Regions from separate parts of the Alcanivorax sp. VBW004 genome, predicted to be linked through region 2. Evidence: predicted binding sites of a transcription regulator. Region 2 holds the regulator's gene; each other region holds the start of a gene.
The links. The regulator sigma-54, encoded in region 2, starts transcription at its own class of promoters, with help from an activator protein. The targets are predictions, from matches to a motif close to TGGCACNNNNNTTGCTNT.
Positions count from the first base shown of each region.

Region 1: glnL (nitrogen regulation protein NR(II)) is a predicted target of sigma-54. The motif match lies at 1,471-1,488, and genes of this name have one in related genera.
Region 3: F1529_RS09605 (ANTAR domain-containing response regulator) is a predicted target of sigma-54. The motif match lies at 1,717-1,734, and genes of this name have one in related genera.

Region 1 is NZ_WNHC01000001.1:729,759-733,031, reverse strand. It holds gene glnG (nitrogen regulation protein NR(I)) at 1-267, opposite strand, end outside; gene glnL (nitrogen regulation protein NR(II)) at 355-1,461, opposite strand; gene F1529_RS03395 (DUF4124 domain-containing protein) at 1,603-2,364, opposite strand; gene glnA (glutamate--ammonia ligase) at 2,508-3,273, opposite strand, start outside.
Region 2 is NZ_WNHC01000001.1:1,695,370-1,698,642, reverse strand. It holds gene lptB (LPS export ABC transporter ATP-binding protein) at 1-191, shown strand, start outside; gene F1529_RS07845 (RNA polymerase factor sigma-54) at 431-1,894, shown strand; gene hpf (ribosome hibernation-promoting factor, HPF/YfiA family) at 1,934-2,233, shown strand; gene ptsN (PTS IIA-like nitrogen regulatory protein PtsN) at 2,249-2,722, shown strand; gene rapZ (RNase adapter RapZ) at 2,829-3,273, shown strand, end outside.
Region 3 is NZ_WNHC01000001.1:2,084,962-2,088,234, reverse strand. It holds gene F1529_RS09615 (CmpA/NrtA family ABC transporter substrate-binding protein) at 1-870, opposite strand, end outside; gene F1529_RS09610 (hypothetical protein) at 867-1,019, opposite strand; gene F1529_RS09605 (ANTAR domain-containing response regulator) at 1,072-1,659, opposite strand; gene F1529_RS09600 (alginate export family protein) at 1,840-3,018, opposite strand; gene F1529_RS09595 (ABC transporter ATP-binding protein) at 3,146-3,273, opposite strand, start outside.

The sequences.
Region 1 (3,273 bases), 970 kb from region 2:
ATCCAGATCGGAATGCGCCGTCATGATGATCACCGGTAGATCCGGATTCTTGCGCTGCAAAATTTTCAGCATCCGCAACCCATCCGTGCCGGGCATGCGCACGTCGCTGATCAGCACTTCCGGCTCCTGCCCGCCCTGCTCCAGGGTATTGAGCGCTTCATCCGCATCTTCAAAGCAGGTCACCGCGTAGCCTTCCTGGCCCAGCGCCTTTTCCAACACCCAGCGAATGGAGCGGTCATCATCCACAACCCAAATACTGACACTCATGACCTGCTACTCCTGTTGTTTCCATCGCCACCGCAATCAGCGGCCGGCTTGTATGGCGTCGCTCTGTTCAAAGCAGCGCAATTAACGCTATGTCGGTTTCTCTGTTTCATCCAGCTGCTCCATGGGCAGCAGGATGCTAAACACGGTTTCGCCCGGCTGGCTCTCGCACTCAATCAACCCCTGATGCTGGCTGATGATGGACTGCGCAATGGAAAGCCCCAGCCCGGTGCCGCTGGCACGGCCACTGACCATGGGATAGAACAGGGTTTCCTGCACATCCTCGGCAATGCCCGGGCCGTTATCGATAATGTCCATGCGCAGCACCAAACGGTGACGCTGGGCGCCAATGGTGAACTGGCGCAACACCCGGGTACGCATGGTGATGCGCGGTGCCGGCGTCTTCGATTCCAGCAACGCCTGGGTGGCGTTGCGGATAAGGTTCAGTAATACCTGAATCAGCTGGTCCCGGTCGGCGATCACATCCGGCAAGCTGATGTCGTAATCGCGCCAGATCGCCACGCCTTTGGGGTATTCCGCCAGCAGCAACTGGCGCACATGCTCCAGGCACTCGTGCACATTCACGGCACGGAACTCGGGCGGCTTGCGCGGGCCGAGCATGCGGTCCGCCACCGACCGCAGCCGGTCGGCTTCATCGATAATGACCTTGGTGTACTCGGTAAGCTCCGGGTCAGGCAGCGCCCGCTCCAGCAACTGGGCCGCACCGCGGATGCCACCCAGCGGATTCTTGATTTCATGGGCCACACCTCGCACCAGTGCCCGGGTAGCCTGGTGCGCATGAATCAGCGCTTCTTCACGACTGATCCGCAGCAAGCGATCCAGCGACTGCATTTCCATCAGCAGACACAACGGCTGACCCGGCTCGTTAATCGGGCTGACCGAATAATCCACCATGATTTCATGGCCCGGCGCCACCGACAGCCGCGCCTCACGCTGGGTGAAGGGGTGCTCATCATCAATGCACTGCTGAATGGCGAGGCGGGCTTCTTCATCATCGAAAAAGTAATCGGGCAGAGGCTGACCGACGGCACGGCTGGTACTGGTCGCCAGCAACATTTCCGCCGCCGGGTTCAGGTAGCGCACGCACAAGGCATCGTCCAGCATGATCACTGCGGTACGCAGGTGATCCAGTAGTCGTTTGTGCAACGTAATGTCACCCATCAGAAATTGGCCCATAACAGGGCATAAGCAATTATCAGGCCACCTGTAGATCAGCCCGACAAAGCGGGTATCAGCGGCCTGCAGCACAGGCGTAAAAGCCTGCTATTGATGAGTTTAAAGGGAAGGAGGGGCGGAATGCACCATTAAGGTGCATTGTTAGTTGCTACGGATGCTCCGATTCGGTTTTGCCGGCTGGGCAGCGGTGCCCCGATCTGCACCACCGCCCACGCTGGCAGCGCCCCCGGTTGAAGCACTGCCTCCCACATTGGCCGAACCACCACGGTCCGCTGCACCACCGACTTGCGCAGCACCACCGTTACTCCCGCCACCGGGGAAATTGCGGAAATCACTGACCGTGCTGCGGTGAATGTACACTTCCACCGGCTCGGAGGTGATGCGGGTTTCGCCCTCCTCGCTCACCACTTTCACGATCAGGTTATGCACCCCGCGTTCCGGCGCATCCAGCTGCAGGGCGGGCTGCTCCGCGCCATTATCCAGCAACACCAGGCTATCGCCGGCTTGCAGCCCGGGCTGCAGATTCACGGATACATACACGGCATCGGTCGGGTTACGCAGCGTCGAGCCGCTTTCCGGGGACGTAATGGTCAGCGATGTGTACTCCTCCACCGCGGGGTCCGCCGCCTCTTCCTCTGGCGCCGACACCGCCTCCGGCATTTCCACCTTCTTGATTGGCACTGTATTGGTGGTTTTCAGTTTCACTTCCTCGGAGCGGCTGTTCTCTCCGGGTTGATCCGTGAATACCACATTGCCCTTTTCATCGGTGGTCCGGTAAATCTTCGACGCCGGCGCATCAGCGGCGTCTACCCGGCTGGCACCCTCTTCCTCTTCCGCTGTGGCCGCCAGGCTCAGTCCAGACACCAACCCCAGGGCAACAAACGCAATCAGCGACTTTTTCATTGTTATCTCCATATGACTGTCCTTGATTCTGGCCTGACTCGCCCCTTCAGAAAAGGGGTAAGTGCACAAAATGGCCGCCTTTTCACAGGCAAAAAAAAGCCCCCGACAAGCGGGGGCCCTTTTCTGCTAGGTGCCGAAAGGCATTAGCAAGAGTAGTACATGTCGAACTCAACCGGGTGCGGGGTCATGTTCAAACGCTCAACCTCGGCACGCTTGAGTGCGATGTAGCCATCCAGCATATCCTTGGTGAACACGTCGCCTTCGGTCAGGAAGTCCATGTCTTCTTCCAGACAATCCAGCGCCATGGTCAGGGTGTGAGCCACGGTGGGGATGTCTTTGGCTTCTTCAGCCGGCAGATCGTACAGATCCTTGTCCATGGCATCGCCAGGGTGCATCTTGTTCTTGATGCCGTCCAGACCAGCCATCAGCAGGGATGCGAAACACAGGTACGGGTTCGCAGACGGATCAGGGAAGCGCGCTTCCACACGACGGGCCTTGGCGCTGTTCACAAACGGAATGCGGATGGACGCAGAACGGTTGCGAGCAGAGTAGGCCAGCATTACCGGCGCTTCAAAGCCGGGCACCAGACGCTTGTAGGCGTTGGTGGAAGCATTGGTGAATGCGTTCAGGGCGCGGGCGTGCTTGATGATACCACCGATGAAATACAGCGCTTCGTCAGACAGGCCAGCATAGCCGTCACCGGCAAACAGGTTTTTGCCGTCTTTGCCCAGGGACACGTGCACGTGCATACCGGAGCCGTTATCACCGATCAGCGGCTTGGGCATGAAAGTAGCGGTTTTGCCATAGGCATGTGCCACGTTGTGTACGCAGTACTTGAGGATCTGTACTTCGTCCGCCTTGGCGGTCAGGGTGTTGGCGCCAACGCCGATTTCACACTGGCCCGCAGTG
Region 2 (3,273 bases):
TTATCCGCCACCTGAAAGACCGCGGCATTGGCGTCCTGATCACTGACCACAATGTGCGTGAAACGCTGGATATCTGCGACACCGCCTATATCGTCAGCGCCGGCCACATCATTGCCTCCGGCGATGCGGACATCATCCTCGCCAACCAGCAGGTGCGGGATGTGTACCTGGGCGCCGACTTCAGGCTCTAAACAGACTGCCAGCGACGCCGTGAAAGCACGGACCGGCCTGAAAGCAAGGTAGCCGCGCCCAATGCCTGGACGCGGCTACCTGCTGCCCCCCCCATTGCTGCTCGCCTCGCCACCAACGGCCCACTATCAACCGCCAACGTCACTCACCTAGCACACAAAGACCAGTGGCACAATTCTTGCTTGTTGTGTGATCAGCTTGGTATTCTCGTGTTTTGGGGATCCGCAGAATACCGAGCAGTATGAAGCCCACACTACAACTACAAATTGGCCAGCAGCTCACCATGACGCCGCAGCTGCAGCAGGCCATCCGCCTCTTGCAGCTGTCCACGCTGGACCTGCGCCAGGAAATCCAGCAGGCCGTGGAGAGCAACCCCTTGCTGGAACTGGCCGACGATTTCGGTGACGACAGCCTGCCCGAACATGACGAAGAACGTCAGGACGAGGAGCTGGACACCGAGCGTGACGACGCCCTGGAAGAACTGGTGCAGGACGAACCCGGCGCAGAAACCGAGTGGGACGATGTCTATTCCGGCCAGACCAGCAGCGCCACCGCCTCCCTCCCCGACGATGCAGACGAATGGCAGCAACGCCACGCGGTCTCCGGCAATCTTCAGGACCACCTGCTCTGGCAGCTGAATCTGACGCCCATGAGCGATGTGGACCGCATTATCGCCATGACAATCATTGAATCCCTGGACGACCGCGGCTACATCACCGTGCCCCTGGATGACATCGTCGACATGGTGAACGCCCAGCCGGAGCTGCTCACCGAAGGCGATGAACTGGAGCGCGACGAAGTGCTTGCCGTGCAGCACCGTCTGCAGCAGTTCGACCCCGTCGGCGTAGCCAGCATCGATCTGGCGGACTGTCTGGGCGTACAACTGCGCCAACTGCCCGCCGATACCGCCCTGCGCGACGAAGCCTGCGCCCTGCTGGCTCACCTGGACCTGCTGGAAAAACACGACTACGCCGCCCTGCGTCGCACCCTGCAGACCAGCGAAGACGTCCTGCTGGAGGCCCTGTCCCTGCTACGCACCCTGGACCCGGCCCCCGGCGAGCAGATCGGCGAGCCCCAGGTGGACTACGCCGTTCCCGACGTGATCGTCCGTCAGCATAAGGGCCGCTGGCAGGTCAGCCTCAACGACGACGTGCTCCCCCGGGTCAACCTGCAGCAGCAATACGCCAACATCGCCCGCAACACCAGCGGCGAAGACGGCCAATATCTGCGCAATTGCGTTCAGGAAGCCAAATGGTTCATCAAGAGCCTGCAGAGCCGCCACGACACCCTGCTCAAGGTAGCCACCCGCATTGTCGATGTGCAGCAAGGGTTCTTCGATTATGGCGATGAGGCCATGAAACCCCTGGTTCTGGCGGATATTGCCGATGCCGTTGAGATGCACGAATCGACCATCAGTCGGGTCACCAACCAGAAATACATGATGACACCCCGCGGTGTCTTTGAGCTGAAATATTTCTTTTCCAGTCACGTGGGAACAGACGGCGGCGGTGAGTGTTCCTCCACCGCTATTCGTGCCATTATTAAGAAGCTGGTCGCTGCCGAGAATCCCCGCAAGCCGCTCAGCGATAACAAGCTGGCCAGCTTGCTGAATGAGCAGGGAATCAATGTAGCGCGCCGGACCGTCGCCAAATACAGAGAGGCGATGCGAATACCGTCTTCCAGCGCCCGCAAGCGTTTGGTGTAGGGCGCCAGGACGGATCCCAAACAGGTAAAGGAGCCAGCCATGCAAATTAATATCAGCGGTCATCACCTGGATATTACCGATGCCTTGCGTGCCTATGTGGGTGATAAGTTCTCCCGCCTGGAGCGCCACTTCGATCAAATCACCAGCGTCCAGGTCATTCTCTCTCCGGAACCGAAAACCCATAAAGCTGAATCCACAATCCATATTTCCGGGGCCGATGTCTTCGCCACCGCTGAGGCCGGAGACATGTATGCAGCGATCGATAAGCTGACGGACAAGCTGGACCGCCAGATTCTCAAACACAAGGAAAAGGCCGTCAGCCACAAGCACGGTCACTAACCCAAAGCGACAATTATGCGAGTTCGCGAACTACTGACTCTGGCCCGCACCCATCATGGCGTGCAGGCCAGCAGCAAGAAACAACTGCTGGATCAGGTTGCACAGCTGGCCGCGGCCAGCTGTGACAGCCTCAATGAACAGGAGGTCTTCGATGCTTTGGTCGCCCGGGAAAAACTGGGCTCCACAGGCATTGGCGAAGGCATTGCCATTCCCCACTGCCGGCTCGGACATTGCCAGCAAGCAGTAGGCCTGTTGTTGAAACTGGAAAGCCCCATCGATTTCGACGCCGTTGACGGGCACCCCGTGGACTTGGTGTTTGTATTGCTGGTCCCCCAGGACAACCCGGAACAGCACCTCAAGACACTCAGCCACCTGGCATCCCTGTTCAACGACGACAGCTACCGTGCGGAACTGCGCCACAGCACCGATAACCAACACCTCTATCAGACGGCCGTAGAGTCCGAAGCGGAGTTGCGACTGGCATCATGAAGGAACGCAACAAGCTTTCACGCATCATGCAACACGCCCCAAACGCCCCCTTGTCTATCGATCTTGCGTGCCAGCGTGCTACGTGTGGCGTGCCAGCGGTGCAATCATGAAACTCACCATTATTAGTGGCCGCTCCGGGTCCGGGAAAACCACCGCGCTGCAAGCGCTGGAGGACCAGGGATTTTATTGTGTCGACAACCTGCCCGCCGGCATGCTGCCGACACTGGCGAAACAGCTCAGCGAGGGCGAGCCCCCGATTGAGCGGGTCGCTGTGGGCATTGATGCCCGCAACCTCCCCGCCCAGCTACTGGCTTTCGACAACATCCTTGAAGCCTTGAACGAACAACAGGTGGGCAGTGAAATCATCTACCTGGACGCGGATGACCACACCCTGCAGACCCGCTTCAGCGCCACCCGTCGCCGTCACCCGCTGGGCACCGGCGAGCGCTCACTGGCCGACGCCATCGGCCATGAACGGGAACTGCTGGCCAACATCCGCCAGCGCGCCGATCTGGTCATCGACAGTAGCAACCACGACGTGCACACCCTGC
Region 3 (3,273 bases), 390 kb from region 2:
AAAGTGATGAGCCGGAAACGGCTGGCCCGTCAGGCCACCGGGCAACCGCTGGCTGAACGGTGCACGAATGATTTCTGCCGGCACATCCAGCCACGCGGGATGGGCCAGTAACGACAGACTCTCCACCAGGTTCTCATCCGCATGGCAGGCCGCCTTGTACAACGCCCGCAGCAATGCACGATGGGTATCCGGATGACGTGACACCCAGTCACGGGATACCGCCAGCACCTTCTCCGGGGCATTTTCCCAAATCTGATAACCGGACAAAATACAGTGCCCGGCGCCGGTCAGTGCGGCCAGACTATTCCACGGTTCGCCCACACAGAAACCATCAATGTGGCCCATGCGCAGGTGATCCACCATTTGCGAAGGCGGCAGCACCACCAGCTTCACATCATGATCCGGATCCAGCCCGGCCACACTCAGCCAGTGGCGTAACTGATAGGCATGACAGGAAAACGGAAAGACCACCGCGAGCACCAGCGGTGCTTCGCCGCTGGAAGCCCGCGCGGCCACCAGCTTGTTCATGGCGGCGGCGATGTCGTTGGGTGTCGGCCCTTCCGACAAGGCGCACAGTCCCTGAAACAGCATCGGCGAAACTGTCACGCCGTTACCGTTCAACCCCATGGAAAATGCCGTGGCGAGGGGCTTCTTGATACAGCCCAGCCCCAGCGACGTGGACAACAGCATCGGCGCCAACATCGGCGCCGCATCCAGCTGCCCCACCAATAGCCGATCGCGCAGGCTGGCCCAGCTCCATTCCGGTTGCAGCTCCACATCCAGCCCTTCGGCGGCGAAGAAGCCTGCCTCCTGGGCCACTGCCAGCGGCAAGCTGTCTGTCAGCGGCATATAGCCGATACGCACCTTCATGAGATTTGCTCCATGAAAGCCGGACGCCGGATGCTGGACGCCTGACGGCGAACCGACCTGACGCCCTCTACGGCCGGTGCCCGGCTCACCGTCTTCTCCGGTGTCTCGATCAGGCTGCGCGCCTTCATCAATGGCATCACTCGTCGCATCTTGTCTCCTGTTTTTTGCGTCAGGCTTCCGGCGTCCAGCGTCTGGCGTTCTTCACCCTTGCGCCTTGAGCATTTCGGCATAATCCAGCACCGACCGGGCCACCTGAATCAACGGCTGCCCGCTGTTCATGGCCTGGCGACGCAGGGTGCTGTAGGCATCCTGTTCATTGAGCCGGCGACGCTGCATCAGCAACCCTTTCGCACGCTCAATGATTTTCCGCTCAGCCAGGGCCTCACGGGTTTCTTCCAGCTCTTCACGCAACGCCTGGTATTCCCGGAAACGGGCCGTCGCCACGCGCATGACACCGCGCACCCGGGTCAGGTCGGTTTCTCCAGCCACGTAGGCGCTGACGCCCGCGCGCAGCGCCGCCACCACCAGCTCTTCGTCGTCCTGGTTGCAGAACATGACCATGGGCCGCGGGATATCCCGCTGCACCAGGGCCATGCTTTCCAGGGTGTCCCGATCAGGCGCATCCATGTCGACAATCACCACATCCGGATTACTGCTGCGCACCTTCTCCGCCAAACCGGCGGCGCTGGTCAGGCGGCACAGGATCTCGTGGCCCTCATCAATGAGGGCCCGCTCGAGAATCGCGGCACGGGGTGGCTGGTCATCTACCAGCATGATTTTCAGAGCCATCTTATTTTCGGAACCATCATGTCAGGCGCGTCCGGAATCGTTGTCGTTACGGGTTGTTTTGCAACGGTTGTGCCAGTCATCACATCCCTAACCTGATGATTTTCAATGTATTTAGTTTTCCTCTAATCCAGCACCGAAAAAGTGCACCAAGGCGACGCACCTTCCGGCACCAAAATGTGATCAGAATTTAATCTCACCCCAGGCCCAGTACTTGCTGGTGTCATCCTTGAAGTCGTCGGCGCTGTACTGCGCATACTTCAGACCAACCACATAGTGCTTACCGATGGGGCGAGCCATCAGCAGGTCGGTTTCCGTGCCGTAATCCGTGCTGCCTTCATTGGACTGGAAGTCGTGGTAGACCGCCGCCAGCTTGAACCCGGCCAGCTTGCCGCCCACGGTCACGAAGGTGTCCTCCAGGCCATCAGCCGGCGTGGCCAGGAACTGGTCCGCCCACCCGTTGAAGGCATGCTTGGTCGCCAATGGTGTCTGGAAAGCCACCAGGCCGTCATCTGAACCAAGCACTTCCTGTGCCACTTTTACCGTTACTCCGGCCACCTCTGCGCCCAGCTCGGCAAAGTAATAGTCAGTATCACCGGCTTCCACTTCCTGCTGGGCCCCTTCCAGCGTGAGCAACAGCTTTACCGCATCCAGATCGAAAGCACCGGCATAACGCACACCGTAGGTATCGTTCTGCGAGTCGGTTACGTTATCGGTTTCCAGCAAGTAGGCGTACGCGGTTAGCGAGCCACCCGGCATGCCCTCCCAGCTGGCATTGAAAAGATTGTTGGTCACATTGGCATCAAACCCCGGCGTAATGCCGCTCACCTGGGTCAGATGGGCCGCAGAGACACTGAAATCACTGATGCCGTAATCAATCCGCGCACCATCAAAGGTCTGTTCATCCTGGCGCCAGCCCACGTTCCCCACAAAACGGGCGTTGTCGTAGATGATCCGCTGGCGACCGTAAGTCGCCACCAGGCCTTCCAGGGCATGGCTACCGGTATAACGAATAGCGGCGCGGTTCAGTTCAGTGACTTCCGGATCTGCAATGACCGGGTAACCGGCCTGCTGCGGCGCATAGTTGTCCACCTGGCCCACGATGCGGGTATCTTCAAACTCCCCCATCACATCAAAGCCGTGAAGCTTGCCACTCTGGTAACCCAAACGGGTACGCAGGGTTAGCGCCTGGCCGTCTTCGGTAAAGGCATCACTGTCCACGTCTTCATAACGCAGGCGCATGTTCAGCAGCGGTGTGCCGTCTTTCAGTGCGGTAATAAAGGCATCGTCTTCCGCGTTGGCTGTCCCCGTAAAGCCCAGCGTGGACAGAAGGACACCGGCAGCAATGGCAGAATATTTCATCATCGTTTCCTCAACACTTCCCAAAATTAAAAAAGTTAACGTCGTAAATTCAGGGCGCACCTTCCCTGTTCCCGCTTTTCGGTGCGCGAAAAAGCGGAAGGGTTAATCCAGGTTTTATGCGTTTAAATCAGGCCCGCTTGCGGTTCGCTTCAGCTTTAGTGCTGTCACGCTTTGGCAGCGGCTCCACCTTGCGCTGTTTCTCATACAGGAACTGAAGCACCTGCTGACGACAACGAACAAAGGTGGGGTCATCCG